DNA from 3 places in the Paenibacillus sp. WG02 genome. Region 2 is predicted to be linked to each of the others. Evidence: riboswitches for the same ligand, from Rfam matches in the RefSeq annotation. Region 2 holds a riboswitch; each other region holds the start of a gene.
The links. A riboswitch is a leader RNA that binds a small molecule or an ion and turns the genes downstream of it on or off. The one in region 2 is predicted to bind cyclic di-GMP.
Positions count from the first base shown of each region.

Region 1: another riboswitch for cyclic di-GMP. It lies ahead of ACBP55_RS11640 (methyl-accepting chemotaxis protein); the one in region 2 lies ahead of ACBP55_RS16320 (putative motility protein).
Region 3: another riboswitch for cyclic di-GMP. It lies ahead of ACBP55_RS01085 (transglutaminase-like domain-containing protein); the one in region 2 lies ahead of ACBP55_RS16320 (putative motility protein).

Region 1 covers NZ_AP036016.1:2,608,020-2,618,005, forward strand. The annotation lists gene ACBP55_RS11620 (response regulator) at 1-426, shown strand, start outside; gene ACBP55_RS11625 (TetR/AcrR family transcriptional regulator) at 1,001-1,579, shown strand; gene ACBP55_RS11630 (DMT family transporter) at 1,601-1,942, shown strand; gene ACBP55_RS11635 (DMT family transporter) at 1,942-2,256, shown strand; gene ACBP55_RS11640 (methyl-accepting chemotaxis protein) at 3,367-5,079, opposite strand; cyclic di-GMP riboswitch class I at 5,159-5,243, opposite strand; gene ACBP55_RS11645 (BMP family protein) at 5,520-6,551, shown strand; gene ACBP55_RS11650 (cytochrome ubiquinol oxidase subunit I) at 6,752-8,146, shown strand; gene cydB (cytochrome d ubiquinol oxidase subunit II) at 8,192-9,202, shown strand; gene cydD (thiol reductant ABC exporter subunit CydD) at 9,204-9,986, shown strand, end outside.
Region 2 covers NZ_AP036016.1:3,684,509-3,694,494, reverse strand. The annotation lists gene ACBP55_RS16345 (dipeptidase) at 1-663, shown strand, start outside; gene ACBP55_RS16340 (N-acetyltransferase family protein) at 688-1,194, shown strand; gene ACBP55_RS16335 (RidA family protein) at 1,292-1,699, opposite strand; gene dapA (4-hydroxy-tetrahydrodipicolinate synthase) at 1,713-2,594, opposite strand; gene ACBP55_RS16325 (LysR family transcriptional regulator) at 2,752-3,591, shown strand; gene ACBP55_RS16320 (putative motility protein) at 4,152-4,355, opposite strand; cyclic di-GMP riboswitch class I at 4,376-4,462, opposite strand; gene pyrE (orotate phosphoribosyltransferase) at 4,550-5,191, opposite strand; gene pyrF (orotidine-5'-phosphate decarboxylase) at 5,229-5,921, opposite strand; gene carB (carbamoyl-phosphate synthase large subunit) at 6,017-9,226, opposite strand; gene carA (glutamine-hydrolyzing carbamoyl-phosphate synthase small subunit) at 9,241-9,986, opposite strand, start outside.
Region 3 covers NZ_AP036016.1:240,385-250,370, forward strand. The annotation lists gene spoIIE (stage II sporulation protein E) at 1-641, shown strand, start outside; gene ACBP55_RS01080 (class D sortase) at 859-1,572, shown strand; cyclic di-GMP riboswitch class I at 1,658-1,745, shown strand; gene ACBP55_RS01085 (transglutaminase-like domain-containing protein) at 1,759-2,565, shown strand; gene ACBP55_RS01090 (collagen binding domain-containing protein) at 2,758-6,375, shown strand; gene ACBP55_RS01095 (vWA domain-containing protein) at 6,533-7,252, shown strand; gene ACBP55_RS01100 (protein kinase domain-containing protein) at 7,236-8,141, shown strand; gene tilS (tRNA lysidine(34) synthetase TilS) at 8,178-9,593, shown strand; gene hpt (hypoxanthine phosphoribosyltransferase) at 9,664-9,986, shown strand, end outside.

The DNA of each region.
Region 1 (9,986 bases), 1.1 Mb from region 2:
CTTGACGATACATTACAATGGCTCAAACAGATCTGTAAAGAAATTTACCAATTTATCCATGAGCAGTACGAAAAAGAAAGTGCACCCTACAGTGTGGTTCAGAAAGCTAAAGATTTTATTCATCAGCATTATTGTGAGGAATTAAGTCTAGGTATGGTTAGTGAATGGGTAGGGGTCACTGAAAATTATTTGAGCAAGCTATTTATGAAGAATGTCGGCGAGAGTTTCATTCAATATGTAACGAATCTGCGTATCGAAGATTCTAAACGTTTGTTAAAGAAGGGTTTTAAAATTATTGATGTATCTGAAAAGGTTGGTTATACTAATTCGGAGCATTTTAGCCGTGTATTCAAGAAGGCAACGGGGGTAAGTCCGAAGATGTATAAGGAAAATCTAGGTTTTGGAGCAACGATTAAAATGGATTGAACGACCCCTCGATCCCACCGCTTCGGAAAGGATAGAAGTATGGAAGTTCCATACTTCTGTCCTTTTTTTGTATTCGGAAATGGAATGACCGTAGTCGCATTTCTGTTTGATTTCTCCGGCTGTATGCAATAATTGCGACAATAGCCCGCAATAGTTCAATTCAACACAAGGAAGAAGCCGTGCAACAATTGCACCTTGTAGGCGACAGTTTATTAATAGTAAATTACGAATGGTAAGTTAATTTGCGCAAGCATCAAGAGGTGGTGATAGATGAGAATTTTAACGAAGCAGTGAGAGGTTTGAAAGCGCTTTAAAGATATGAAGGAGTTGAAGGAGGTATTTGATTGTGTCAAACATGAGCAAATTTATTCAAAAAAGTTTGAGCAGAAAATTAAAAATCACGATGGCGATTTTGTTTTTCGTGGCACAGTTTTTCTCATTAAATGAATGAGAAAGATTGCCTACTATCCTGCCATTCTGGCTAGATGGTTGGTAATCTTTTTCATTGGTTGCCCCAATATGGAGTACGTGATACAATCATCCTGACGAACGTTCGGAAGGGGTAGTGGATCAAATGACTGCAACTCGGATCAAAGGGGTAGCCCTCACACAATTTGCCAAAAACGGATATGAAGGTGCGTCGCTTGCAGATATTGCTACGGAGGTAGGCATCAAAAAACAATCCATCTATACACATTTCAATGGGAAAGATGAACTTTTTCTTGATCTGTTTGACGATGTGCTAGCGAAGGAATTGAATTTAATTGTTGAGTATCTCGCTCGCCATAAGCATCTTTCGATTGATCAGCTTCTTTATGGCTTTCTTATCCAATATAAAGATTGCTACGAACAGGATGATAATACCAAATTTTTCTTGCGGGTTGCCTTTTTCCCGCCTTCCCATCTCTATAATGAGATTGTCAAACAAGGTTATAATTATTTAGATACGCTGGAAACGATGTTAATTCCTGTTTTCGATCAAGCGATAGCAGCAGGGAGCATCAATTCTGATGTCAGCAGTGAAATGGCGACAGTTGCCTTCCTTGCTGTACTGGATGGCATGTTTGTAGAGTTGTTATTCGGAGGAGCTGATCGGTCGCTTAAAAGGATTGAAGCTTCCTGGTTCGTATACTGGCGTGGAATCAAATCGTAAAACAGCAGGAGGATCATACACATGAATCGTAATTGGATTTATATATTTATCGGCGCTTTTTTTGAAGTGATTTGGGTTACGGGTTTAAAACATGCGAATACGACGATGATGTGGATAGGCACGATCATTGCGATGTATATCTCTTTTCATTTAGTCATTAGCGCGTCTACCAAGCTTCCTGTGGGGACCGTGTATGCTGTCTTCACAGGAATGGGGACAGCCGGTACCGTATTGGTGGAAATGCTGCTGTTCGGAGAGCCGTTCAGGTTTCTTAAAGTATTCCTAATATTACTGCTTTTATCCGGCGTATTTGGACTCAAATTTGTGACAAAAGAGCAAGATAAGAAAGGAACTGCAGTCTAATGGGTTGGATTTTTCTCATGTTTGCCGGGATGTTCGAGGTCGTAGGCGTCGTGGGCATGAACCAAATAAATAAAGCGAAAACCATCCGCTCCTTTAGCATTTTCATTGTAGGCATTGTCATGAGTTTTGCGCTTCTGAGCCAAGCGATGAAAAGCCTGCCGATGGGCACGTCTTATGCGGTCTGGACAGGGATCGGTACAGTTGGCGGCGCAGTCGTCGGGATGCTGTATTATGGCGAATCTAGTGATTGGAAGCGGATTATGTTCATTGCGATGGTGTTAAGCGCAGCGGTTGGTTTGAAATTAATTTCTTAATCACATAGAAGGGAAAGGTGGGGGCATTCAGTGAGTGATCTATCAGGGAATGACAGGTGTGGAGATTTTAAACATTTTAAAAAGATTAAATGCACAATCGGACGATTATTTTGATTACGCATGACTTATTGATTGCCCAACAGTCGAAGCGGATTGTGAGGTTTCGGGATGGGCGTTGGTTCATTAAATGGAGACTGAATATACAGTAACGATAATGGCCTTACGTGAAGTCGTAGGGCTTTTTGATTTTTCAAGTTTGGGTAGCAAAGATCAGAGATCGTGGCCCCCATTTTATTAATGATGTATCTTTACTTCGTTCAATCTGACAAAATATTTATGAGAACAATGACCGACACACAAACCGAGGTTTTAAAGCGGGTTACGGATCGGGCCGACGATATGTTTAATCGGACTTTAAATGTTTCGAATTTGCTCTCGAACGACTATGATGTTCTGCTACTGCTAAGAAGTTCGGGGCAATCAAATTTAGTTGATTATCCTACATTCCAGAGGGTAATTGGTCTACAGAGTAAAATGGACAACCTGAAGTGTACGATTACCTAATCGGGCTGATGACTCATGTTGCGTCGCCCATGCGAACACTTTTGAGACAGCCCCATTTTCCGTACTCGGTAGTGATTTCATATCCCTCAAGTCTACGCTTGTGGACCCGTTAAACGCGGTTCGATACGGAAAATAGGGCAACTGAAGCTGCTTATTTGTTCGAATAGCTCCTGTTATGGATGCTTAAGCAAGCTACGTTTGCTTATTGATCGCTAATACGCCCAGAGTGTAATGTTTTGCAGAACATTAGCACGATCTGTGGTCTTATCTCACGAGATACCTCGATAGTTAGAAGGAATTAGCACACCTAGCTTGCTTATTCATTCCCTAGCACAATGTAGATATTTTAAATGACCTAGCCGCAGGCTAGGTTAGTACTCAAAATAGAAATGGATATGTTCTACATGTCAATACAGCTAAAAAGAACCTCCATTTCCCACTGAAGTGGAATTGGAGGTTCTTTTGCGTAAAATTCGGGACGTTCTTAATCATGCGAACACTTTGAGGCAGCCCCTTTTTATTGCACAGTATCCGGTAACGGGGCGATCAGCTCTTAAAACGTAAAGTCATTTCGTGCAGTTCTTGAGCCATCCGCGTCAACGCATTCACGGATTCCGAAATTTCTTCCATCGTAGCTAATTGCTGCTCCGAAGCGGCCGCTACACTTTCTGTCTTCGAGAAGGCGACTTCCGTAATGCTGTTCATATCGTGGAGAGAAGCGGTAATTTCCTCTGTGCCTGCCGACATTTGTTGCGATGCGGCAGAAACCTCCTCCATCTGATAGGCCACCTGCTGCACCCCATTCATAATTTTGCGGAATGCTTCTCCTGCTTCCTGCATAATCACGGTTCCGTGTTTGACCTCTATGCTACCTTTTTCCATGGCGACAACTGCAGAACGAGTTTCGCCTTGAATTTGCTGAATGATCCCCGCGATTTGTTCCGCCGATTGTCTGGATTGCTCCGCCAGTTTCCGAACCTCGTCGGCAACGACGGCAAAGCCTCTTCCGTGTTCGCCCGCTCTTGCAGCTTCAATCGCGGCATTCAATGCAAGCAAATTTGTCTGCATCGAAATATCGGTAATAACATCGACGATTTGACCGATTTCATGAGATCGTATACCCAGTTGGTTAACACTCTTGGCCGAATCGTTGACTGATTCTCGGATCAAATCCATTTGGGACATCGCTTTCTGGATCGAAATATTGCCTTCCTCGGCTTCCTTGGAAGCTTCCATTGACATTGCGGATACATTGCCCGAAAATTCGGCAATCCGATTAACTCCGGTAGCCATCTCTTCCATTGCTCTTACGCTTTCGATAGTACTTTGCATCTGCTGATCGGCACCTCCAGCAATGTCTTGAATGGCCGCAACGACATGATGGGTAGTTTGGTTGGATTGTTCGGAGCTTGCTGCCAATTGCTCCGAGCTTGCTGACAAGTTTTGAGACTCGAGGACGATCTTCGCAATGATTTCTCTCAAGCTGGTGATCATTCCGTTGAAATCCTTTGAAAGAAGACCGATTTCGTCTTTGGATTGGTATGTAGCGTTAACCGTTAAATCTCCGTCCTGCGCTTTAGCCATCAATTGCTGGATGCTGCGGACAGGTCTTGTGATCATGTTAGAAATGCCATATCCGATCAAGGAACATAAAGTGACGGCAAGTAGGGTAACGACAATGATGATCGAGGAAGCCAGCTTGGAGCTTTGAACACTTTTCTCGTAAAAGATTTTTGCGTCGTCTTCATTGAACTTAACAACGTTCTCCAGGCTTTTGATCATTTCTGCGCGGATCGGCTTGAACGAATTCACATATTCCTTATGCGCTGCTTCTTTTTGATTGGCAACGGCCAATTCATCCACTTTTTTCTTGGCTTCGTTGTTTTTAGGGATTAAATTGATAAAGCTTTGGTACTGCTCTTGTGCTCTCGAAGTCAGCGTGATCTGCTCGAGAGCTTTTCGTATCGCCTGATTTTTATCGCGGGTTTGAACAATTTGCTGTTGGATTTGCTTAATGATAGCTTCGTCTTTCGCCAGCAGCAATTCAAGCTGCAAAGCATCCATTTGGGAATTGCCGAACAGAAGTCCTTCGACCAGGCTGTTCGGAATCAAGGTTTCTTCGTACATAGCACGGGCATTGCTAGCCATCTTGTTCATGACGAAATAGCCTGTAAAGCCGATAATGAGCAGGAAAACAATGGAAAGACCGAGCATCCCCCCGATTTTCGTTTTGATTCGCAAATTCTTAATGTATTTCATGATCTAAGCATCCCCCATTGAGATATTGTGAAATAAAAAAAGTCCACCCCCAAAAAAAAGAGATGGACGACCTCCAATTTTCGGTGACCCGGCTGCCGTAGATCGAAATCCTTAGGCCCGTAGCTTTGCGTCCTCCTCTTTCGAGAAGTTTGCCTTTTCGTGATATGGGTATATCTATTGGCCAAAGTATAGAATAGCTTTTTGAAAAATACAAGACCTTTTTACTAAACCTAAATACTCACTTAACATACCGTAATGTCGGAATTTAGGGCAATTGTCATGGGTGCTTTAGGGAGGATAGGCCTGCGAATGGCGCTATTACGCGATTATTGGGTTTATTCCCCATATTTATTTTCGGCATAATTTGACAAAAAATGAAGTCTAGTTTATTCTCGGATTTGTCCGGACAAAACTACTTTTTTGGAAACGAGGGGTACATCTTGAGAAAACTACTTTCGAAATTGGCTTTGTCGAGCTTGGCGATGGCACTAGTATTTTCATTCGGTTTGTCTACTGCAGAAGCTAGCAAGGACCCGTCACACACCAATAATAAAAAAGCTAAAGTTGCATTGTTGATTCCGGGTTCCTCCAAGGACGGCGGTTTTATGGAATCTGCTTACCGTGGATTGGCGAAGGCAGAAGAGGATTTCAGAATTAAGGCGACGTTTGTGGAAAATATCCCGCATGACACCGCTCAAATTGCAGATGCATTGCGTGAATTGGCTAATACAAACCCAGATATGATTATTGCTCATGCAGGGCAGAGCTCGGAAGCCGTGAAGTTGGTAGCCAAAGAATTTCCCAAAATAAAATTTGTTAATACGCAAACGAATTTGACCGGCGATAACCTGTCCAGCTATCAGGTAAAACAGGAAGAATCCGCATGGCTGGCAGGCGCAGCTGCAGGACTTTTGACAAAAACGAATGTGGTTTCTCATATTTCCGGCGCACGCGTAGGTCCCGGTCTGTTGGGACGCGCAGCATTTGCCGGCGGTTTGAAATACACGAATCCTGAAGCAACGTTCCTTACAACGTTTACAGGCAACCAGGAAGACGCCGCTCTGGCGAAAAGAGTTGCGCAAGCGCAAATCAACGCGGGGTCGGATATGATCTTCACCATGCTGAATAATGCTCGTTCTGGTGTGACGGAAGCGGCACGCGAGAATGGCGTGTATCAATTCGCTAACGTTCGCGATTATTATGCCGATGCACCCGATGTTTTCATTGGATCTGCGATTTCGGATGCAAGCTTGACCGTATATGGAGCGATTAAAGATTTGACGGAAGGTACGTGGAAGCCGAATACGGTGAAAAAAATTGGACTCGAAAATCCGGATGCCGTTCGACTTGCCTTGTCACCTATTGTTCCACAAGACGTGAAGGATACAATTGCAGCGTTCGCCGATAAAATCAAATCAGGTGAAATTGTTATTCCTTCAGTATATACCGGTCCTGAATTTACAGCTAACTAAGCCTGCGTTCAGATAACGAATCGCCTAAGTGAGCCTCATAGTTCGTATGTTGAGCACTTCTTTAATCCCGAGTGGGGTTAGAGAAGTGTTTTTCTTTTACACTTTTTGTTCAATAGAAATTACCGCGGTTGTGATATTCATCACATGCAAACAACACGCCACGATTTATACTTACAACGAAAAGAAGGGAGGCGCTATTTTTGGAAGCATTAGACTTAAGTCGGTGGCAGTTCGGAATAACAACAGTTTACCACTTTTTTTTCGTACCTTTATCTATCGGTCTTGCCTATCTGATTGCTTGTATGCAAACGATGTATGTGGTCAAGAAGGACGATAAATACAAAGCAATGGCACAATTCTGGGGCAAATTGTTTCTCCTTAATTTTGCAGTGGGTGTTGTGACAGGAATTATGCAAGAGTTCCAGTTCGGCATGAACTGGGCGGATTATTCTCGGTATGTTGGTGCAGTCTTTGGGGGACCGCTTGCCGTAGAAGCCTTGGTTTCTTTTTTCTTGGAGTCAACGTTTCTAGGGTTATGGATTTTCGGTTGGGATCGGCTGTCGAAAAAGGTGCATTTGGCTTGTATATGGCTTGTAGCAATTGGAGCAACTTTATCCGCACTCTGGATTCTGAGCGCGAACTCTTTCATGCAGGAGCCCGTCGGCTACACGATTCAGAATGGACGTGCGGAGATGACGAATTTCTTCGCGCTGCTTGGCAACACACAGCTATGGGTTGAATTCCCGCATGTTATTTATGGGGCGCTTGCTACAGGATCAATGTTCGTAACAGGCATCAGCGCTTATCAAATCATACGCAAACACAGAGTGGATTTATTTAAAGCCTCTTTTACAATAGGGATCGTGTTTGCTCTCGCTGCAAGCTTTATGACAGCTGTAGCTGGACATGAGCAAGCACAGCATTTGATGAAATCTCAGCCGATGAAGATGGCTGCATCAGAAGCACTGTGGAACACAACGGGGGACAGCGCCCCTTGGACCGTATTTGCTCGAATCGATGTCAAGAAGCAGGAGAACAAGTCTCAATTAGAAATTCCTTATGCGTTAAGCATTCTTTCGTATAACAAGCTTACTGGCAGTGTGCCCGGTATGAATCAACTGCAGGCCGAGTACGAGGCGAAATACGGTCCTGGCAATTATATTCCGCCAGTGAAGACGACGTTCTGGAGCTTCCGCATTATGGTAGCGGCTGGCGTACTCATGATTCTGCTTAGTATGCTAGGAACCTACGCCGCATTACGCAATCGCTTGGAACGGTATCGTCATTATTTGAAATGGATGCTACCCGCCATTAGTCTTCCTTTTATCGCGAACTCAGCGGGCTGGATCATGACAGAGGTGGGAAGGCAGCCTTGGACTGTGTTCGGATTGCATAAGACAGAAGACGGGGTGTCACCTCTCGTTTCCTCATCCATGGTAGCGACCTCGCTAATCGGTTTTATGCTTGTTTATGGCATTCTGGCAATCGTGTTCGTGTACCTTATCGTCCATTTTGTACGCAAGGGAGTCGAGGAGGAAGGGCACAATCTTCATGATCGGGATGAACGTGAGGAAAACATGGCAACCCTGCTGTAAGACAGGGGGACTGATGAATAATAAGAAAGTGAGGGGAAATCACCTATGCTTGAAACCTTATGGTTTGTACTGATCACGGTGCTGTTTGTCGGCTTTTTCTTTCTGGAAGGATTTGATTTCGGCGTGGGCATGCTGACGCCGTTCCTTGGCAAGACGGATACAGAAAGGCGTGTTCTTATCAATGCGATTGGCCCCGTCTGGGATGGCAACGAAGTGTGGTTCATTACAGCGGGCGGCGCCATGTTTGCCGCGTTTCCAGGTTGGTACGCCACCTTATTCAGTGGATTTTATATGGCTTTGTTTCTCATGCTCATTGCCCTGATCGGAAGAGGTGTCGCGTTTGAGTTTCGCAGCAAATTACCGAATCCGAAGTGGCGTCAAACGTGGGATTGGATCATCTTCTTCGGCAGTTTGCTGCCCCCGTTGCTATGGGGCGTCGCGCTAGCGAATTTGATGAAGGGGGTGCCGATCGATGCCAATACGAATTACGTGGGCTCGTTTTGGGATTTAATTTCACCTTTCTCGGTTATGGCTGGGGTTAGTATCGTACTCTTGTTTTTACTGCATGGCGCGCTCTATCTTTCGCTCAAAACAGAAGGGGAGCTCCGCGAACGAGCTCGCCAAGCTGCCAAACGTTTTGGAGCGTGGGCAAGCGCAGCTCTTCTGCTCTTTGTTCTGCTGTGTTACTTCCAGACAGACATGTTTACCCGTGACGGCATTATCCCGGGAATGGTTCCGCTTACGGCGGGGATGACTTTATTGTCCGTTCATTTCTTCCTCAAGGCAGGTCGTGACGGCTGGGGGTTCATCATGACGGGCTTAACGATCACGCTGTCCACCATCACGGTGTTCATGTCGCTGTTTCCAAGGGTGATGATCTCTTCACTGAATCCGGAATGGACACTTACGATATATAACACGGCTTCTAATCCGTATACGCTTAAAGTGATGACGATCATTGCGCTAACAACAGTTCCTTTGGTCATCGCCTATCAGGCGTGGACGTACTGGGTATTCCGCAAACGGCTCACCGTGAAAGATCATTTGGAATACTAGCATGATGAAGAAGCTATTACTGAAAGTGCCGGGGACGCTTCAATTGTTTGCCATCTGCATTGCGCTTGGCCTGGCCGGGGGAACTCTCATTATCGTAGAGGCTTCCTATTTGGCTCAGATTGTCAATGGGGCGTTTATGAAAGGACTCGGGCTTACTGCTCTGATTCCAGTGTTGGTTGCGCTTCTCGGATGGATTGGCTTGAGAGCGGTAATCCAAATGGCGAGTGACTATGTATCATCCCGTATGGCGCTCCGCATTAAGAGCGATCTGCGTATAAGGCTGCTTCAAAAAATCGCCGACTTAGGACCGAATTACGCCAAAGGTGAGCGCAGCGGAGAGTTGATAAGCACTGTGTACGAAGGCGTTGAACAGTTGGAAACGTATTTGGCCCGCTATTTGCCGCAGATGGCCTTGTCCATGCTCATTCCTGCTGCCGTATTTTGTTTTGTTGCAGGTTTGGATTGGCTATCCGCCCTAGTGCTCGCGATCACCTTCCCGCTGCTCATTATTTTTATGATTCTCGTTGGGATGGCCGCCAAATCGAAGGCGCAGAAGCAGTTTAATACGCTTGGACGATTAGGAGGTCACTTTCTCGATATCCTGCGCGGTTTACCGACGCTGCAGATTTTCAATCGCAGCCGTGCGCAAATTGAAATTATTTCCCGAATCAGTGAAGAATATCGCAAAACGACGATGGGGACCTTGCGTTTAGCTTTTTTATCGGCGTTTGTCATGGAATTGTTTGCAACGCTTAGTACGGCCATCGTTGCCGTATTTCTGGGA
Region 2 (9,986 bases):
GAGGATGGTCGTGTAGCGGTAAAAGGCTTCTATGATCGCGTCATCGAGCTCTCGGACAAAGAACGTGAAGCATTTAAACAAGTTGAACCGGACTCGAACAAGGTTCGATCGGACTTACATGTTGACACGCTATATGGGGAAAAAGGGTTCTCGTTCTATGAACAAACAACTTCCAGACCGACCTTGGAAATCACATCCGTGAGCGGCGGCTTTCAGGGTGAAGGCATCAAACCAATCATTCCTAACCGTGCCAGTGCTAAAATAGCTTGCCGTCTCGTAGCCGCACAAGTCCCCGAGGAAATCATGGATGCAGTTGAACATCATATCCGTGCCCTTTCAATGCCTGGCGTAAAAGTGACCCTAGACCGACAGCTGCGCGGAAATCCTTTTATCACGCCAATCGACGAGCCTGTCATGGTAGCAGCGGCGGAAGCTTATGAGGATACCTATGGCGCTTGGCCTGTATATACACGAAGCGGAGGTTCAATCCCGATTGTTGAGGTGTTGGGACGCGTATTAGACGCCCCCGTCGTGCTGCTTGGCTTTGGTTTGCCAGGTGAGAACCTGCACGCACCGAATGAGCATTTTCATTTGGTCAATTGGGATAAAGGTACAGAAACCATCAGCCGTTTCTGGCTGAAGCTTGCCGCAATGCATGAATAATCATTGAAAGGAATGAGCCATAACATGAGTACGAACAACCTAATGATCCGCGATGCCAGCTTGGATGACTTAGCGGAAATTGTACGGATTTATAATTCCACAATTGAAGGACGCATGGTTACAGCAGATACAGAACCCGTGACCACGGCTAGTCGTGAAGGCTGGTTCCATGAACATTCAGCGGATTTCCGTCCTTTATGGGTATTGGAAAACGACAAGCGCATTTGTGGCTGGCTCAGCTTTCAGTCCTTCTATGGCCGTCCTGCTTATAACGCTACAGCGGAAGTCAGCATTTATGTCGATGAAGCTTATCGCGGCCAAGGCATTGGTCGTTACCTGATGGAGCATGCGATAGAGGCAAGTCCAAAACTGGGACTGAAGACGCTTCTCGGCTTCATTTTCGGTCATAACGATCCCAGCCTCCACCTTTTCCGTAAATTCGGCTTCGCCAATTGGGCCCATCTGCCTGGCATTGCCGAACTGGATGGAATCGAGCGCGACCTCATCATTCTTGGTAAACGTGTAGGCTAAATTGGAAACAAAGAGCGCTTGCTCCTTATACTCGCGATTTTCAATCGCCTTCTAAGAGGACAAGCGCTTTTTTATACTTAAAGCCTTATGAAAAGCCTCATTTCAAGCCATTCAAAGTTTCCTCATTTAAATGAGCTTCTACCTCAATCTCTATCAGCAACAAAGGATCTATTAAAGCCTTCACTTCTACCATCGTTGCTACAGGCTGCACGTCATGGAAAAACTCCCCATGTGCCCTACCGAATTCCTCCCATAATGAAATATCCGTTACAAACATTCTCGTTCGAATCACATCTGACAGTTGCCCCCCAAGTTCTTGCAGCGCCTGCTCGATCGTCTGGAGGACGAACCTTGCTTGTTCATACGGATTACCAACGCCAACGACCTCACCATCCTTCATTGCCGTTGTGCCAGCAACTTCGATCCGGTTCCCCACCCGAATTGCCCGACAATAGCCAACAACAGGCTCCCAAGGTGAGCCTGTAAATACCCTAGTCCGATTCATAACTCTCTCCCTTTCATTTTTGTAAAAAAGCGGCTAACTTCTTCTGCAAGCCTTCTGTCACCGAAAGCAGCGGCAATCGAAGTGTTCCCGATTCAATGACACCTTGCTGCTCAAGCAGCCATTTGAGAGGTGCCGGATTCGGCTCTTCGAATAGCAATCGAATGAGTGGCAGCAACTCCTCGAATAGCTGTTTACTCATCTCGTGCTGTCCAGCTTCAAAATGGCGATAAAACGATACAAACCGCTCCGTCATTACATTCGCTGACGCGCTCATAATCCCTTTAGCACCTGAGCTTAGCGCGTCATAAAGTAGTGAATCCTCCCCGCACAAAACGGGTTTCGAGCCAAGTCGGGTTAGCTCAGACACCAATCGTATGTTCGGCGTACTGTCTTTCATTCCGATGACGCCATCAAGTTCGAGTATCGTACGCACCGTATCAAGTTCCAACGTCACGCCCGTGCGATGCGGTACTTCATATAGAATAACAGGCACACCAACGCTGGCTGCCCGGCGAAAATGTTCAATGATCCCTTGTTGACTCGGCTTGTTATAATAAGGGACAACAACTAAAACAGCGTCAGCCCCTAATTTCCCAGCAGCTTCCGTCTTTTTCACCGTGGACAACGTATCATTCGTTCCTGTACCTACAATGAGCGAAGCATCTACTTGTGCAGCCTCGCGAGCCGCTTGTGCCGTAGCGAACATGATCGCCATTTCCTCATTTGTAATCGTCGGCGATTCCCCTGTCGTTCCATTGACGACCAATCCGTCTACCTCATCTTGAAATAAATTGTAAGCTAGATTATAAAAAGAGGCTGCATCCACCTCGTATGCCTGATCAAATGGCGTAACAATGGGAACATAGATCCCATGTAAATCTTTCTCTCTTAACATCCCAATCATCTCCCAGTCCTCATTTATTTGTACATTCACTTTAGCATGGATCATTGCATCACAGTTAGCTATAATAAATGATAAGACTCATCAAAAATTTTGATAATGAAGCGAGGGGTTCCCATGGATCTAACTTATTTCCGAACCTTTCGGGAGGTTGCACGGAGAAAGAGCTTTACTCGAGACTGCTGAAGAATTGGGCTATGCACAATCGAGCATTACGATGCAAATTCAGAAGCTGGAACGAGAGTATGGCGTACCCCTTTTCGAAAGATACGGACGTCAGTTTCGATTAACAGCACCGGGTGAAAGCTTGTTAAAGCTAGTCTTGCAAATGCTTGACCTCTATGATCAATCCAAAGAAATGATAACAAGCGAAGTCAGCGGAACACTGACGATCGGGACAATTAACTCCCTCGCTGCTTATTATTTACCACCCTATTTACATGTGCTGAAGCAACAATTCCCTGGACTGAATATCCAGCTCTTCCCTGACAGTGAGGCTTCCCTCATAACCAAAGTCAGAGATGGGGACTATGACATTGGACTCCTGTTAGATCGTTATCCTTCAGATACCACACTTGCTTGTACAAAAGTTAGGGAAGAACCATTAGTTTTGGTGGCACCTCTTGAGCATCCGCTAACGAAACGAACACAGATACAACTAACCGATTTTCAGCAAACCGAATTTATCGTTACAGAAGAGGGCTGCATTTATCGAGGCATGTTTGAAAAGTTGCTAAAAGATCATGCTATCCCTCTTCAGATTGGATTTGAGCTCGGTAATTTAGAAACCATTAAGCACTGCGTCATGAATGGGCTTGGCATCGCCCTGCTGCCCCAAATTGCCGTACAGGATGAACTGGAACAAGGGAAATTAGCTCATCTTCCTTTTTCACATCCAGACGTAAAATTGGACCTTCAGCTGCTGCTTCACCCTAAAAAGTGGATGTCTCAGCCTTTGCAAACATTCATTCACCAACTGACCCAAGGATAACCTGAGCGAATAAGAAACACGGATTATTCCGCCGTTTAGAGTTCTTCAGCAGTTTTGTGATTCATAACTATTATTCATAACTCCAAAATTCGATATTAGAGTCATTCAGCTTTCGTGAGGGCAGTTGGGCATCCACCACATGTTGGGAACCCGCCAATTGAAAATCCCCAAGTACACGATAGTCCAAGTTGTATTTTGTGCAACAATACACCCTCCTTACGCCGAAGTAGCCTACTATTGTTGTATTTCGTGCAACAATTTGAGCTTTAAACGCCTATTTCTGAGCGATTCCCGCCAAATTGTTGTACGCAGTACAACAAAAAGCCAAATTGTCCAAAGAAACCGCCGGATTGTTGCACAAAGTACAACAGTTCGGTGGGCAAGGGATAATTTCTAGTCGGAATGCAGTCTCTCACATGCTAGTTTCTCTATCTAGGCCCGTCCGCTCTACAAACATCAGGAGGGAATAAGCTTTGTTACCCCCTAACCCAAAACATATAAAATATAAGTAAAAAAAGAAGCTCTCCTTTACGTAAAGGTAGAGCTTCTTCTGTATGAACTTATATGCGGATGTCGAGATTGCCACCCAAATGCGGTGTCGCTGAAGCGGTAACCAGCTGTTGGGATTTCGTAAAATCCTGTACTAATGTACTAGATGAAGCTGCTTGCATATCACTTACTTTGCTTAAAAGCTCAATGCCAACGGCTTGCTTCAAAGCGTCTCCGCCACTAATCGCAGTCATGATACTGTTGCTGATATTCACGCGCAATCCTCCTCTCATCGTTCGGTAGCTGGCAAGCATACGGTGTAAACCGAGTAGCCCCTATAGCTTTGCGTCTGTCGCTTTCGCGCCATTTGCCATTTCGCAGATGTTAGGCAGTACCTAGCAGCACTTTTCTAGTATAGGATAATATTGCACAATTCGTCAAACTTCGCATTATTTTAAGTTATACAAACTTACACACCAAATGCAGCAGGATTCGATCTCCAAGAACGAAGCAATTCCATGTCTTCTTGTTTGATTTTACCCTTCTCTAAAGCCACTTCAAGCAGTGTAGCGTAGTTGGAAAGTGTGTACAGCGGCATATCCGCAGTTTGGAACGCTTCTGTAGCTTTATCAAGTTGATAGGAGAATATCGCCAACACGCCCAGCGCTACAGCACCAGCTTCTTTGACAGCAATAGCTGCTTTCAAGGAACTGCCGCCTGTAGAGATAAGATCTTCAATCACGATCACCTTTTGTCCTGGTTTCACAGTGCCTTCAATCAGGTTCTCTTTGCCATGCCCTTTGGCTTTATCGCGAATATAGATCATCGGGAGACCTAGCTTCTGAGCTACCCAAGCGGCATGAGGAATGCCCGCTGTTGCCGTACCAGCAACAACCTCAGCATCAGGGAATTTCTCTTGGATCAAAGCTGCGAAGCCGTCAGCGATCGCTTCGCGAATAGCTGGGTGTGACATCGTCAGACGATTGTCACAATATATTGGCGACTTGAGGCCAGATGTCCATGTAAAAGGCTGCTGCGGTCGAAGTGCTACCGCTTCTATATCTAATAACGACGCTGCAATATGCTGCGCGATTGCTTCGAGTTGACTCATGTTCCTACCACCGTTCCTTCCGTAGTTAGACAAAAGCTTATTCCACGATTGAATCGATAATCGCTTCAATCGCTGCTCTTGGATCCGCTGCGCCTGTGATCGGTCGACCAATCACGACGTAGTCCGTCCCCTGCGCGAACGCCTCAGCCGGCGTCATGATGCGCGATTGGTCGCCTACGTCGGCTCCCGCAGGGCGAATGCCTGGCGTCACGGTGACGAAACCGTCACTGCACGCCGCCTTAATCGCAGTCACCTCAAGCGGTGACGCGACAACACCCTGAAGCCCCGCAGCATGCGCCAAGCGGGCATAGCGAATGACGGCCTGCTCAACCGTACCGGTCAGGCCGATCTCATCATTCAGCACCTGCACGCTGGTGCTGGTCAATTGCGTCACGCCGATAACGATCGGGCGTGCAGCTCCAACAGCTAGCCCCTTGTCGACCCCCTCCAAGGCGGCTTCCATCATCTGCTTGCCTCCGGCAGCATGGACATTGAACACATCAACCCCAAGGCGCGTCACGCTTTCCGCGCCGCCTTTGACCGTGTTCGGAATGTCATGCATCTTCACATCAAGGAACACCTTGTAGCCGCGATCCTTCAGGCTCGCGACGAAGCTTGGACCCGCAGCATAGAACAGCTGCATGCCCACCTTCACGTAGCAAGGGATGCCTTCGAGCTGCTTTAGCAGCCCTTCAGCACCTTCTGCGTTCGCATAATCCAAAGCGACCATAATGCGTCCTGTAACATCTGTGCGAGTTAGTATACTCAAGTTCGTCACTCTCCTTAGAGTTTTGCTTTAGCAAAACTGACTTCGTAAGCATAGTCTTAGACATGAATTGGCATTGCACGCGAGGAGAAGTTGATTGCTTCAAGCATATTAACAAGCGCTCTTACTGTATCGAGTGATGTCATACAAACCACACCGTTCTCTACCGCTTCACGACGAATGCGGAAGCCGTCACGCTCTGGCTCTTTACCTTTCGTCAGCGTGTTCACAACGAACTGTGCATCACCGCTGCGGATGAGATCCAGAATGTTTGGCGAACCTTCGCTCAGCTTGTTTACGGTCGTTACTGGAAGACCAGCTTGTTCAATGGCCAATGCTGTTCCGCCTGTTGCAATAATTTTATATCCAAGACGATAGAAGCCTTTTAAGATTTCAATCGCTTCTTCTTTATCTTTGTCAGCTACGGTTACTACGACAGATCCTGCTGCAGGAATTTTCATCCCCGCTCCGATTAAGCCTTTATAGAGTGCTTTGGCAAAATTGATATCGCGACCCATAACCTCGCCTGTCGATTTCATCTCAGGTCCGAGAGTTGTATCAACACGGCGCAGTTTCGCGAAGGAGAACACTGGCACTTTAACCGATACGTACTTGTCTTCCGGCCATAATCCACCTTGGTAGCCCATATCCGCCAGCTTTTGTCCCATAATGACGCGTGTAGCCACGTTGGCCATCGGGATGTTCGTTACTTTACTCAAGAAAGGCACGGTTCTGGATGAACGCGGGTTAACCTCGATCACATACACTTGATCGTTATGAATGACGAACTGGATGTTGACTAAACCCACTACGTTCAGCTCAAGGCCGATTTTCGTCGTAATGTCGATAATTTGTTGTTTAATCTCTTCCGAGATCGATTGCGGCGGATAAACCGCGATGGAGTCACCGGAGTGAACCCCTGCGCGTTCAACGTGTTCCATAATCCCAGGGATTAGAACCGTTTCTCTATCGCAGATGGCATCAACCTCTACTTCTTTACCGAGCATGTAGCGATCGATCAGAACCGGATGCTCAGGGTTGATTTTCACAGCATATTCCATGTAGCTTAGCAATTCTTCATCGGAGTAGACGATTTCCATGGCACGTCCACCAAGGACGTAAGATGGACGAACGATAACCGGATATCCGAATTTCGCTGCTGTACCCACAGCTTGGTCAACCGATGTAACGGTGCCGCCTGGTGGTTGAGCAATGGAGAGCTTGCTAAGTAAAGCTTCGAATTTCTTACGATCTTCCGCCGTATCGATGCTTTCGAGATCGGAACCTAGAATGCGTACGCCAGCTTTGTGTAAAGGCGCCGCCAAGTTAATCGCGGTTTGGCCACCGAATTGTACGATTACCCCGATTGGGTTTTCGCGTTCGATCACATTCATCACGTCTTCAAAGAAGAGAGGCTCGAAGTACAAGCGGTCGGATGTATTGAAATCTGTAGATACCGTTTCTGGGTTATTGTTGATAATAACCGCTTCGTAACCTGCCGCTTGGATCGCCCAAACTGCATGAACCGTGGAGTAATCAAACTCAATCCCTTGACCGATACGAATCGGACCGGAACCAAGCACGACAACCTTCTCTTTCGTTGTTTCCGTTACTTCATCTTCTTGCTCATAAGTTGAATAGTAATATGGCGTTGAAGCTTCGAATTCCGCTGCGCAAGTATCTACCATTTTGTAAACTGGTTTGATATTTTGTTGAAGACGGAATGTTCTCACGTCTGCTTCTTTGGTGAAAGTCGATCTGCCTGCAAGTGTGCGTATCTCAGCCACAGCACGGTCTGTAAAGCCTTTACGCTTGATTTCGAACAGCAGCTCAGCCGTCAAATCAGCAGCAGCAATCTCAGCTTCGAATTTGATCAGACCTTCAAGTTTGTTCAAGAACCACCAGTCAATCTTCGTCAAATTCTGCAATTGTTCCACGGTGTAACCTCTGCGATACGCTTCTGCGAGTAAGAACAGACGCTCATCGTCGGGCTTTTGCAGGCGTAACTCGAGTGTTTCTTGATCAATAAGATCCGTCTCTTTAAGGAACAAACGGTGTACGCCAATTTCTAAGGAACGAACCGCTTTATGAATGGACTCTTCGAATGTACGGCCAATCGCCATAACTTCCCCAGTCGCTTTCATTTGCGTACCCAGCTTACGGTTTGCTGCCGTAAATTTATCGAACGGCCAACGCGGAATTTTGGAAACGATGTAATCCAGTGCTGGCTCGAAGCAGGCATAGGTTTGGCCTGTTACTGGATTGACTAGCTCATCGAGCGTGTAGCCAATCGCGATTTTCGCAGCCATCTTTGCAATCGGATAGCCCGTTGCTTTGGATGCAAGCGCTGAAGAGCGGCTTACACGCGGGTTCACTTCGATTACGTAGTATTGGAAGCTATGCGGATCAAGCGCGTACTGTACGTTACAGCCGCCCTCAATGTTCAAGGCGCGAATGATTTTCAGTGATGCCGAACGCAGCATTTGATACTCACGGTCCGACAAGGTCTGGCTTGGTGCTACAACGATACTATCTCCGGTATGTACACCCACGGGATCAAAGTTCTCCATGTTACATACCACGATACAGTTATCATTCGCGTCACGCATTACTTCGTACTCGACTTCTTTCATGCCCGCAATACTGCGCTCTACGAGACATTGACCGATTGGACTGTAACGAATTCCGGAAGCAACGATTTCCGTCAATTCTTCCATCGTGTTACAGATACCGCCGCCTGTTCCACCTAGTGTGTAGGCAGGACGAACGATAATTGGAAAGCCGATTTCGTTCGCAAAATCAACCGCTTGTGCAACCGTCGTTACGATAACGCTATCTGGTACAGGCTGCTCTAATTCTCTCATCAAATCTCTGAAAAGGTCTCGATCCTCTGCCTTCTCAATCGCTGTAAGCTGTGTTCCCAGTAGCTTCACGTTCTCGCTTTCCAGAACACCCGCACGAGCTAGTTCTACAGCCATGTTCAAACCTGTTTGACCACCGAGTGTTGGAAGTAAACCATCCGGACGTTCTTGACGAATGATTTGCGTAACAAACTCAAGCGTAATCGGTTCGATATATACTTTATCCGCCATGTTCGTATCCGTCATGATCGTTGCAGGGTTGCTGTTGATCAGGATAACTTCCATGCCTTCTTCTTTAAGCGCTTGGCAAGCTTGTGTACCTGCATAGTCAAATTCCGCTGCCTGACCGATGACGATAGGACCGGAACCGATAACGAGAATCTTTTTAAGTGTATTATTTTTTGGCATATTGCAGTTCCTCCCTAGAGTTTTGCGTTAGCAAAACTTGCTTCGTAAGCTTTACTTACAGATGTCGATGCCGTGGAAGCTTTCCACTGTGCAAGCATTTGCGCTTGGCGCGGCTGCTGTGGGTTATCGATTTTGTGCTGACGAATCAGCGAGATGAAATCATCGAACAAGTAGCTGGAGTCAAATGGCCCCGGTGCTGCCTCTGGGTGATACTGAACCGAGAAAGCAGGGTATTTCTTATGTTTCAAGCCTTCAATCGTGCGGTCATTATTGTTAATGTGCGTTACTTCAAGATCAGTTCCTTGAACGGAATCTTCCTGAACCGTGTAGCCATGGTTTTGCGATGTAATGTAGCAGCGACCAGATACGAGGTCTTTCACCGGATGGTTACCGCCGCGGTGACCGAACTTCAGCTTATCCGTGTCAGCGCCGCATGCCAGTGCGAACAGCTGGTGACCCAAGCAAATGCCGAAGAGCGGGATATCGCCGAGCAAGCCTTTGATCATTTCCACAGCGTGAGGTACATCTTTCGGATCCCCAGGGCCGTTAGACAGCAGCACGCCGTCTGGCGCAAGGCGACGAATTTGTTCAGCTGTAGCATCTTGAGGTACAACAACAACGTCGCAGTCGCGTTTGCTTAGATCGCGAATGATTCCGCTTTTGGCTCCGAAGTCTACGAGAACGATACGTTCTTTGTGACCAGGTGCGCCGTATACACTTTTCGTGGATACACGAGCGACTTGATCCGTCATAAGAGGCG
Region 3 (9,986 bases), 3.4 Mb from region 2:
TAGGCAATGGCAAGTATGCCGTGGCGCTTAGCGACGGCATGGGCAACGGCGAGCGCGCGCGTGCGGAGAGCCAGACGGCTCTGAGCATCCTGCAGCAGCTGCTGCAGTCGGGCATGGACGAGAAGCTGGCGATCAAGTCGCTGAACTCGGTGTTGATGCTGCGCTCTTCGGATGAGATGTACGCGACCGTAGATATGGCTTTGATCGACATGTACAACGCAAACACAACGTTCATGAAGATTGGCTCTACGCCTAGCTTCATTAAGCGCGGGACGGAAGTGATCTCGATATCGGCTAATAATTTGCCGGTCGGTATCTTGAGCGAGATTGACGTTGATCTGGTCTCGATTCCGCTCCAATCCGGTGATATCCTCGTCATGATGACAGATGGCATCTACGATGCACCGGGACATGCGGTAAACAAAGAGATGTGGATGAAGCGGATGATTCAGGAGATCGATACGACGATGCCGCAGGATTTTGCGGACTGTTTATTAGAAAGGATTTTCCGCCACCATCATGGTGAAATTCAAGATGATATGACCGTTGTTGTTGCTCGGGTTGAGAAGAGGCAGCCTGAATGGGCCACATTCCGCTGGCCAGGCATTACGCGAATGGAGCGTCCGAAGACGGTTAGTTAATGGAGGAATAGAAGCCATAACAGCTCATTTGCTGTTATGGCTTTTTATTTGCTGCTATTCCCTTAAGATTAAACAAGTAAATTAATACCCAAATAGGTTGCGCACAGAATTAGAAGCATGCTTAACTTATTTATAGGTTTGTTTACAAATCATGCCAAATCTAATTTTCCTCGGAGTATCATTATTGCGTGAGATCCAAGAGAAGGCGGTGCCATTTGTGATTAGAAAAAAGCTATCACTGTTATTTATCGTTCTTGGGATTATCATTTTTCTTTATCCAACGCTAAACGATCGTTATGAGAGCTATCAGCAGAGCAAAATTTTGAAACAATGGCAGGAAAATCTGCAGAATATGGATCAGACAGCCTCTGACATCGAGGAGGAAACGAATGCGGGGTTGGTCGCGCCTTCTTCCAGTCCGGAAGTGGAAGCTCTGCCAGCAAGCAGCTCGCCGAGCAGTCAACCAAGCAGTCAGCCAGGCCCCTTAGCCGCAGAAATGACACCGAAGCCTGTTACTTTGCCGCAGAAGAATATAGAGGGTGTCCTCACAATCGATAAAATTAATTTAAAGCTCCCTATTTTGACAGATGCAACCGTGAATAATTTGAAGATTTCCGTTGCTAGTATTGCCAAAACAGGCAAAGTAGGAGCTGTTGGTAACTATGCCATTGCGGGTCATCGAAACCTGACCTACGGGAAAAATTTTAATAGATTAGATGAAGTTACTGAAGGGGATTTCATAGAAGTGAATACAGGGAGCAAAACGTATATCTACAAGGTAGTGGACAAACAGTATGTCCTCCCAGAGGATGTCTGGGTGCTGAAGGGTAACGGCAAAGATCGGGAGATTACGCTAATAACTTGTCATCCTATGGAAAATCCGACTCATCGTATTGCCATTAAGGGAATCCTGGTGCAGTCTAAGGAATAAAATGTAATATTTTGTCTATCCAGAGAGACAAGCCTATGTTAAGATTGCACTATCACTATAGTGATTATAGGGATTCGGTGCGTTCCTCCGATAAAGGCAAATCTAGCGAAAACTAGAGACGCAAAACTAAAGGGCCTTCCTTAGCCGAACTAAGTTGGCAGCCAGTTACCGAAAGGGGATTTTTTTGTGTTCAAAAAGCCAATCATACGAACGATCATTGCTGCGGTTCTGTTTACTCTTGCTCCGCAAGGGATATTTGCAGCTTCCAATCCTTCCGTGATCGATAAAGATGCTCTGAATAAAGGAATTATCTCGGTTCATTATTCAAACGATAAGAACGCCAAAGTTCTCGTACGAATAATGAGAGAAAATGTCAAATATGATTACACCTTCGCAGAAGGGGACCAGTACCCTTTGCAGCTTGGAAACGGACCGTATAAAGTGCTGATTGGAGAGTCCATAGGAGCTAATAAATATAAAGTTGTTGCGCAAGAACAAATAGATTTAGAGATGGAAGACGAGAATGCGGTATTTCTACAGTCCATTCCTTTGATCGATTGGAACGATGAATCGAAGGCGGTCATTGAGGCTAAGCAATTAGCTGGAGATAAAGAAAAAGATATCGACAAAATAAAGGCCATTTATGGATATATCACAACACATTTCCAGTATGATTACGAGAAGGCCCAAAGTGTAGCAGACAATTATGTACCTAATCTGGATATGGTCTACGAAGCGTCCAATGGAATTTGTTATGACTTTGCTGCTACTTTTGCGGCAATGGCAAGAAGCCAGGGGATTCCAACCCGTCTAGTTATGGGATTTGAAAGCCATGCGCCAGATACTTATCATGCGTGGAATCAAGTATTCCTAAAGGAAAGTAAGGAATGGGTGACGATCGATACCACGTATGACGCTGTTCATATACAAGCCGGTGAAACAATAGATATTATAAAAAACGATCATAATTATCAAATTTCCAAAATATATTAGAGTAAATGAAGAAACCTGTACTCAACTGAGTACAGGTTTTTTTGTGCCGTTCATGTTAAAAAAACATTAAATTCCAAGATTTACAATACAAGTTGTATCATATAGTATTAAAAATGATACAATTTGTTTCAAGTGCATAAGTTGCAACTAATAATCTCAATAAAAATTAATCATGAATGGAGGTATGAATTTATGTTGAAGAAAAAGACGAGTGCGCTGCTGATTACTTTATTAATTTTTATGCAGAGTATTTACGGAATTGGCTTTACTACCAAGGCTAGTGCGAACACGATTTCAAACAATATTCTTGACAGCGTGACGATGGCTGTGTATGACAGCTCGGGACAAGTTGTGACCGGCAATGTTTACGATCCTAACTCCAAAGTGCAGCTAGACTATACATGGTCTTTGCCAAACGGTCATGGGTACCATAGTGGTGATACGTTTACGTTCACTCTGCCGCAGCAATTTTTGCTTTTCAACGATATCAGTGGCGGTTTGGACATGGGACCGAATCAGTTGGGAACTTTTCATGTGGATCAGGCTAGTCATCAAGTGTTGATTACTTTTAACAACTACATCGAAAGCCATGACAATGTACATGGCACGCTCACTTTCAGAACACAGTTAGATATAAGTAAACTTACGGAGAGCACAACGGTAACGATTACAATTCCGATTCAATCTGGCGAACAGATTTTCATCCTTCATCTAAAGCCCTCGGTCACTTCCACAATCGAAAAGAGAGGCGTACCCTCTGGGTTTAACGCGAAAGATATTCATTGGACCGTGGATGTGAATAAGACGCTGGATTCTGTTCAGAACGCCGTGGTGACGGACCCTATTCCCATAGGTCTATCTGTTCCTGTAACTGTAGCTGTTTATGATTTAGGGGTTCATCTAGATGGAACGGTCGTACAAGGAGCATTGGTGGATAGCAGTAAGTATACAGTTAATAGAACAGGGGCGGATCTTTCTGTTCGATTCAATGAATCTCCTATTCATACGGCTTACCGCATTCAATATACGACACCAATAACCGATTTTGACAAAGATATCTTTGTGAATACAGCAACGTTTGGAGGGAGTAATAAAAATCCTGTTCAAGCCTCTGCGACAGTCCATATAACGCGTGGAAGTTCTTTGGATAAAATAGCGGAAAGCTATAGTCCAATTACGCAAATTATTGGTTGGGGAATCAAATATAATTATAATGAAAGGACAATTGCCCAGTCAGCAGCATTCCTAAAGGACTTATTCAATGATACACAAGAAATTGTTGCAGGATCCCTTCATATCTATCCCGTAACGTTCAATTCAAGTGGGAATGAGACACTGGGAAGTGAATTGCCGACTGGGGAGTACACCGTCACAACGGAAACAGCTGCTGGCAAGAAAGGATTTAAACTGCAATTTAATCATGATATTTCATCGGCCTATAAAATTACTTATCAGACCAAGGCAAGTAATCCGGTTTTGAATAATGCGATCATTACGAATACCGTTACGTCCGGCAGCGGAGCAAGTGATTCAGCATCACGGGCTATTGAACAGGGGGCAATTTTTAAGTATCCTGGAATCGCAGATTACAAGGCCAAAACCGTATCGTGGCTTATCATCATTAACAGAGACAGTCAGTTGATGAACAATCTAGTTGTGACCGATACATTTTCGAATAAAGGATTGCGTTTCAAGCCCGATTCGTTAGTTATTAAAAAAGGTAACGTGGTCTTACCGTCGGCGAATTATATCCTTGATAGTTCTGTCGGTGCTGAGGATGGGTTCAAAGTTAAATTCACGAATGCGATCTCAGAACCAATTTCGATTGTTTACCAAACAGAATTCAATATAGATTTGATCAGTCCTCCGGGAACTACTAATTTCATGAATTCAGCTAAGGCGGATTGGATCGACAGCGCTGAAAAAACAAAGACGCAAACAGCAACTGCAACATTTATTCCGAGAAATGAAGTGAAGAACAACGGGTTTAAATACGGTGGTTATAACGCTGTTACTAAAGAACTCACATGGACAGTGGGGGCTAACTATAACGGCAAGACTCTTACAGATGCTAAAGTTCAAGATACGCTAGAGTCCAATCAAATCTTTAATGTTAATTCGCTTGATTCGCTTGAAGTATATAAAATGACCATTCCGGAAAATGGCAACGCAACACAGGGTGAAAAGATAGCCCGCTCAAAGTATGAATACACAGTAGATAACCAAAACAAGCTAGTTGTTCATTTCCTTCAACCCATTTCGGAACCATTTTACATCGTTTTTAAAACGAGTCTGCAAGGTCAACTGATTAACAGCACGGTTTCTAATACGGCTAAAATTTTTGATGGAACTAAGCCGGCTTCCAGCGATCTCAAAGCGACCCTGCCCATTCCTAAAGGCGGAGAATATGTGAGTAAAAGCGGAGGGCAAAGCGGAGATAAAATAAACTGGTCAGTCCAAATTAATTATGGTCAATCTACATTAAACGATGCGAAAATCATAGATACACCGTCATTCAACCAACAATTATTGCCAAATTCATTCCATTTGTTTGCTACGACCGTGGCTAGTAACGGGAATGTCATGAAGGGGTCCGAATTGACAAAGGGCGTATACACGCTTGTTATTAATACGGATAATCAAGGTAAACAAACATTTGAGCTGAGTTTTGTCAATCAGATAACGACCGCGTATATTTTGGAATATCAATCTTTAATTAGGGCTAATGATCACGAAACGGTATGGAATAAAATCAGTCTTAGCGGTACTAACGAAACCACTATCACGAAAGAAACGACCAAGGAAATTGTGGTAGGTGTATCGGACGGATCTGGCACCGGCAGCGGAGTTCGAGGGTCATTAACGGTTATGAAAATTGACTCTGCCAACAACACCTTAGTGCTCAGCGGCGCAACCTTTGAACTGTATCGTAAATCGGGTGTTACAAAAACGTTTATTGACAGGTTAACAACAGATGAAACAGGTTCTGTCATCTTTAACAATCTACTTGCAGGCGATTATGTGGTGATTGAAATAGCGGCTCCTTCTGGTTATGGAATAAATAAAGAGGATAATCCGATAACCCTTCAACCAGGAGATGAACTTTATCTCAATGTGATCAACACGAAGACAACACCAACACCAACACCAACACCAACACCAACACCAACGCCAACGCCAACGCCAACACCAACACCAACACCAGAACCGACACCAACACCAGAACCGACACCGACACCAACACCAACACCGACACCGACACCAACACCAACACCAACACCAACACCAACGCAAACGCCAACGCCGACGCCGACGCCGACACCAACACCAACACCGACACCGACACCGACACCGACACCAACGCCAGAATCGACACCAACGCCAACGCCAACACCGACACCAACGCCAACGCCAACGCCGACGCCGACGCCGACACCAACACCAACACCGACACCGACACCGACACCGACACCAACGCCAGAATCGACACCAACACCGACGCCAACACCAACGCCAACACCGACACCGACACCGACACCGACACCGACACCGACACCAACACCAACACCAACACCAACACCAACACCAACACCAACACCAACACCATTGCCAAGTGTAACGCCAACACCTTCAACGGGGCCTGACATTCCGATTGATACTGATAATGATGTGCCCTTAGGAGGAATTCCGCCTATCACGAAGCCAGAGACCCTCCCAAAGACAGGAGAATCTAGCCATCTGTACGTGGAAATTGCAGGCATCACTTTAATCTTACTAGGTCTTATCCTAAGAAGGAGATTCACTAGGTAAATCTTCAATCTTGAGACAGTCCGCCATTACCATTGGGTGGGCTGTCTTTTTATTTCGCTGAGTTAGCTCGTGATTAGACTCTCTCATAAATGGAAAAACTAGGAGGAGAACTACTAGAGAGCTAATCTTTTCTTGGGCCAGGGAGGCATATATCATGATGAAACAGATTCTTTTAATAACAGATGGGTGTTCCAATGTAGGGGTAAGTCCGGTAATAGCAGCGGCACAAGCACATACTGAAGGCGTTACTGTGAATGTCATCGGTGTGATTGACCATGGGGAGCTGGGGGTGCTGGGCTCTGAGGAGATTCAAGAGATTGCTGCGGCAGGCGGCGGGATGAGCCGAATCGTCAATTCAGGCCAACTTTCCCAGACAGTTCAGATGATGACGCGCAAAACGGTCACCACAACGATTCAGCACGCAGTAGGCAAGGAGCTGCAAAGTATTCTAGGCTTTAATCAATTGGAGCAGTTACCTCCAGATAAGCGCGCGGAAGTGGTTCAAGTGATCGATACCATGAGTGAAACTACTTCACTCCGCGTAGCACTTTTAATAGATGCCAGTGCTAGTATGAAGCCTAAGCATGCAGCGGTGCGTGAAGCGATTCATGATCTGTTGCTTAGTCTTAGAGCCCGCAGCGGCAAGAGTGAACTGGCAGTTTTTCATTTTCCGTCAACCAAAACTAGGGATCAGGAATTAGAAATGGATCTCAGTTGGACGAATCAGCTTGCAAATTTAGACAAGATGTTCTATAAAATAAACATGAAGGGTACAACTCCGACAGGTCCGGCGCTGCTGCAAACTTTGCAGTTCATAACGGAGAAGTCTATCTTACCAAAGACCGAGGATGGGATGCTGAGTGACTACGTGGTATGAAGACGCCTTCCGTCCGGGATCAGAAATCCAAGGGAAATGGAACGGCCGGATGTATGTGGTCGAACGTTTATTAGGTGCTGGTTCCAATGGTGTAGTGGCTCTCGTACGAAGAGGGGCAGCTAGATTTGCGCTGAAAGCAGGCCATGAGACGGTTGATCATCAATCGGAGATTAATTCCTTGCATGCGATATCCATGACAGAAACGTCATTCAAGAACTTTTTAATAGATGCCGATGATATGACGATAAATGGGAAAGAAGTCTCCTTCTATGTCATGCGATATATTGAGGGAATGAAAATTTCCAATTTCATACATAAGCGTGGTCAAGATTGGATCTATGTGATTGGTTCAAACCTGCTTCGAAAGTTAACGGAAGTTCATAAGAGCGGCTATGTTTTCGGTGATCTGAAGATCGAGAATATGATCGTTTCCAATTATGGCGATGTGGATCTCATTGATTTTGGGGGTGTGACGCCTAAAGGCAGAGCGATTAAGCAGTTGACTGAAGTGTATGACCGCGGCTTTTGGAATATGGGGGAGCGGGTTGCGGAAGAAAGTTATGATCTATTTTCATTTGCCATTTTACTATTAAAATCGCTCGATCAATGCAAACTCTTTACTGGTTTATCCAAAACGCTGCCGCAAAACCGCGATTTAGATCAACTAACCGCCATAATACGTGAAAATTCGGTTGCTGCTCATCTCGCACCGTTTCTTCATAAAGCATTGAATAGTGAGTTTAATTCTTCGCAAGAAGCGTACCAGTACTGGAGAACGTTGGTCTCAGGTAAGAAGAGTACACAGTCAACACTCCAAATGCCTTGGTTGAAAATATGCTTCGCCGCTTCTATTTTTATTTTTGGTGTAACGCTCTATGTGTACTGGTAACATGATGGAAAGTGCAGGAATGGAAAGGAATACCCGATGGAAATCGATCTTGTTGCCAAGGTGGAACAGCGAATTATTGACGAAAATCTCGTCGATCAAGGAGATGTGGTGGTTGTTGCGGTATCAGGAGGACCTGATTCTGTGGCGCTGCTTCATGTCCTTTTTGCCCTTGCCAAGCGTTATAGCTGGCGGCTCGTTGTTGCGCATGTGAATCATCAATTCCGCGGTGCGGAATCAGATGCGGAAGCCTTTTTCGTAGGGAAGCTTGCTGATGACCTAGGACTTCCGTGTGAAATCGGCGTCATTGATGTGCCGGCCTATATAGAGGAAACGTCACTCAATGGACAAGCCGCGGCACGTGAGAAGCGCTACGAATTTCTACATCAGATCGCAGCGAAATACAGCGCTAACCGAATTGCCTTCGCTCACCATGCAGACGATCAAGCTGAAACAGTCATGATGCGGATTTTGAGAGGGACTGGCCCTTCAGGTCTGGTTGGCATGCCGGAACGCAGGCGCGAAAAAAAAGTGGAACTGATTCGTCCGTTTTTACGTATATACAAAACAGATATTGTGAATTATTGCGCTCAGCATGAAATGACGTATTGTAAGGATAGCAGCAATGAGCTGCGGAAGTATTTTCGAAACCAGATTCGGCTTGATGTGATGCCGATGCTGAAACAGTATAATGAACAACTTCCGGAGTCACTGAATCGATTGACGGATTTGATGCGAGCTGAGGATGATTATTTGGCCAAAGAAGCCGAGCAGGTTTTTCGCCAAATAACGACTTTCCAGCAAGCCTGCTGCCGCATAGAAAGACGTGATTTCACTGAGCTGCACGTTGCTTTACAAAGGCGTTTGATTAAATTAATATTAAACTGTCTTTGTTTGGAAAGAGATCGGTTGGATTTTACACGAATTGAAAGTATGCGTGAGTTGATTTTAGAGGATCAGGTTTCTAATCAAATTCTTCAGGTGGATGAACAGGTTTATATTGTGAGAGAATATGAATCTATTCAATTTCAGACCTTCGCTCCTTCTTCGAAGCCTTATGCTTATGAGGTTGGATTGGATACAAGCGAGCTGAACCTGCCGGAAGTGGAAGCCAAGCTGATCTACTCATGGGTGCCGGCTAGTTCGAAGGAGACAGCTGCTTATTCCTCATCTGCAACGGACGTGTTTTTGGATCTAGATCAAATTATTTTGCCGCTTGTTGTAAGGAGCCGCAGGTCAGGAGATCGGTTTGAGCCGTATGGTTTAAATGGGTCCAAAAAAGTAAAGGATATGTTCATTGATGCCAAAATGCCGCTAAGCCGGCGTGATGTCATCCCACTGCTGGTCGATGCTTCTGGGCAAATCCTCTGGATTGCTGGCTTTCGTAGGTCCAAGCACGCTCTGGTTGGACCAGATACAGTACGTGTACTTCATATGAAGCTAGTGCTGAAGTAATATGCGTAAATTTCGTTCTTCTAGAATGTAAATTTATAAGGATTCATAATATAAACTAGGGGGTTCATCCTTGTACAGCGACATTCAAGAAGTTCTTTACAGTGAAGAACAAATTCAAGGCAAGATCAAAGAATTAGGGGAGAAACTCTCCATCGATTACGAAGGTAAGAACCCATTGGTTATCTGTGTGCTTAAGGGAGCTTTCATTTTCATGGCTGATCTTGTGAAGCAAATCAGAGTACCATTGGAACTTGATTTCATGGCTGTATCCAGCTATGGTCAATCCACGAAATCTTCTGGTGTTGTCAAGATTATTAAGGATCTTGATGTTCCCGTAGAAGGACGTCATATTCTTATCGTGGAGGACATTATCGATAGCGGTTTAACGCTGAG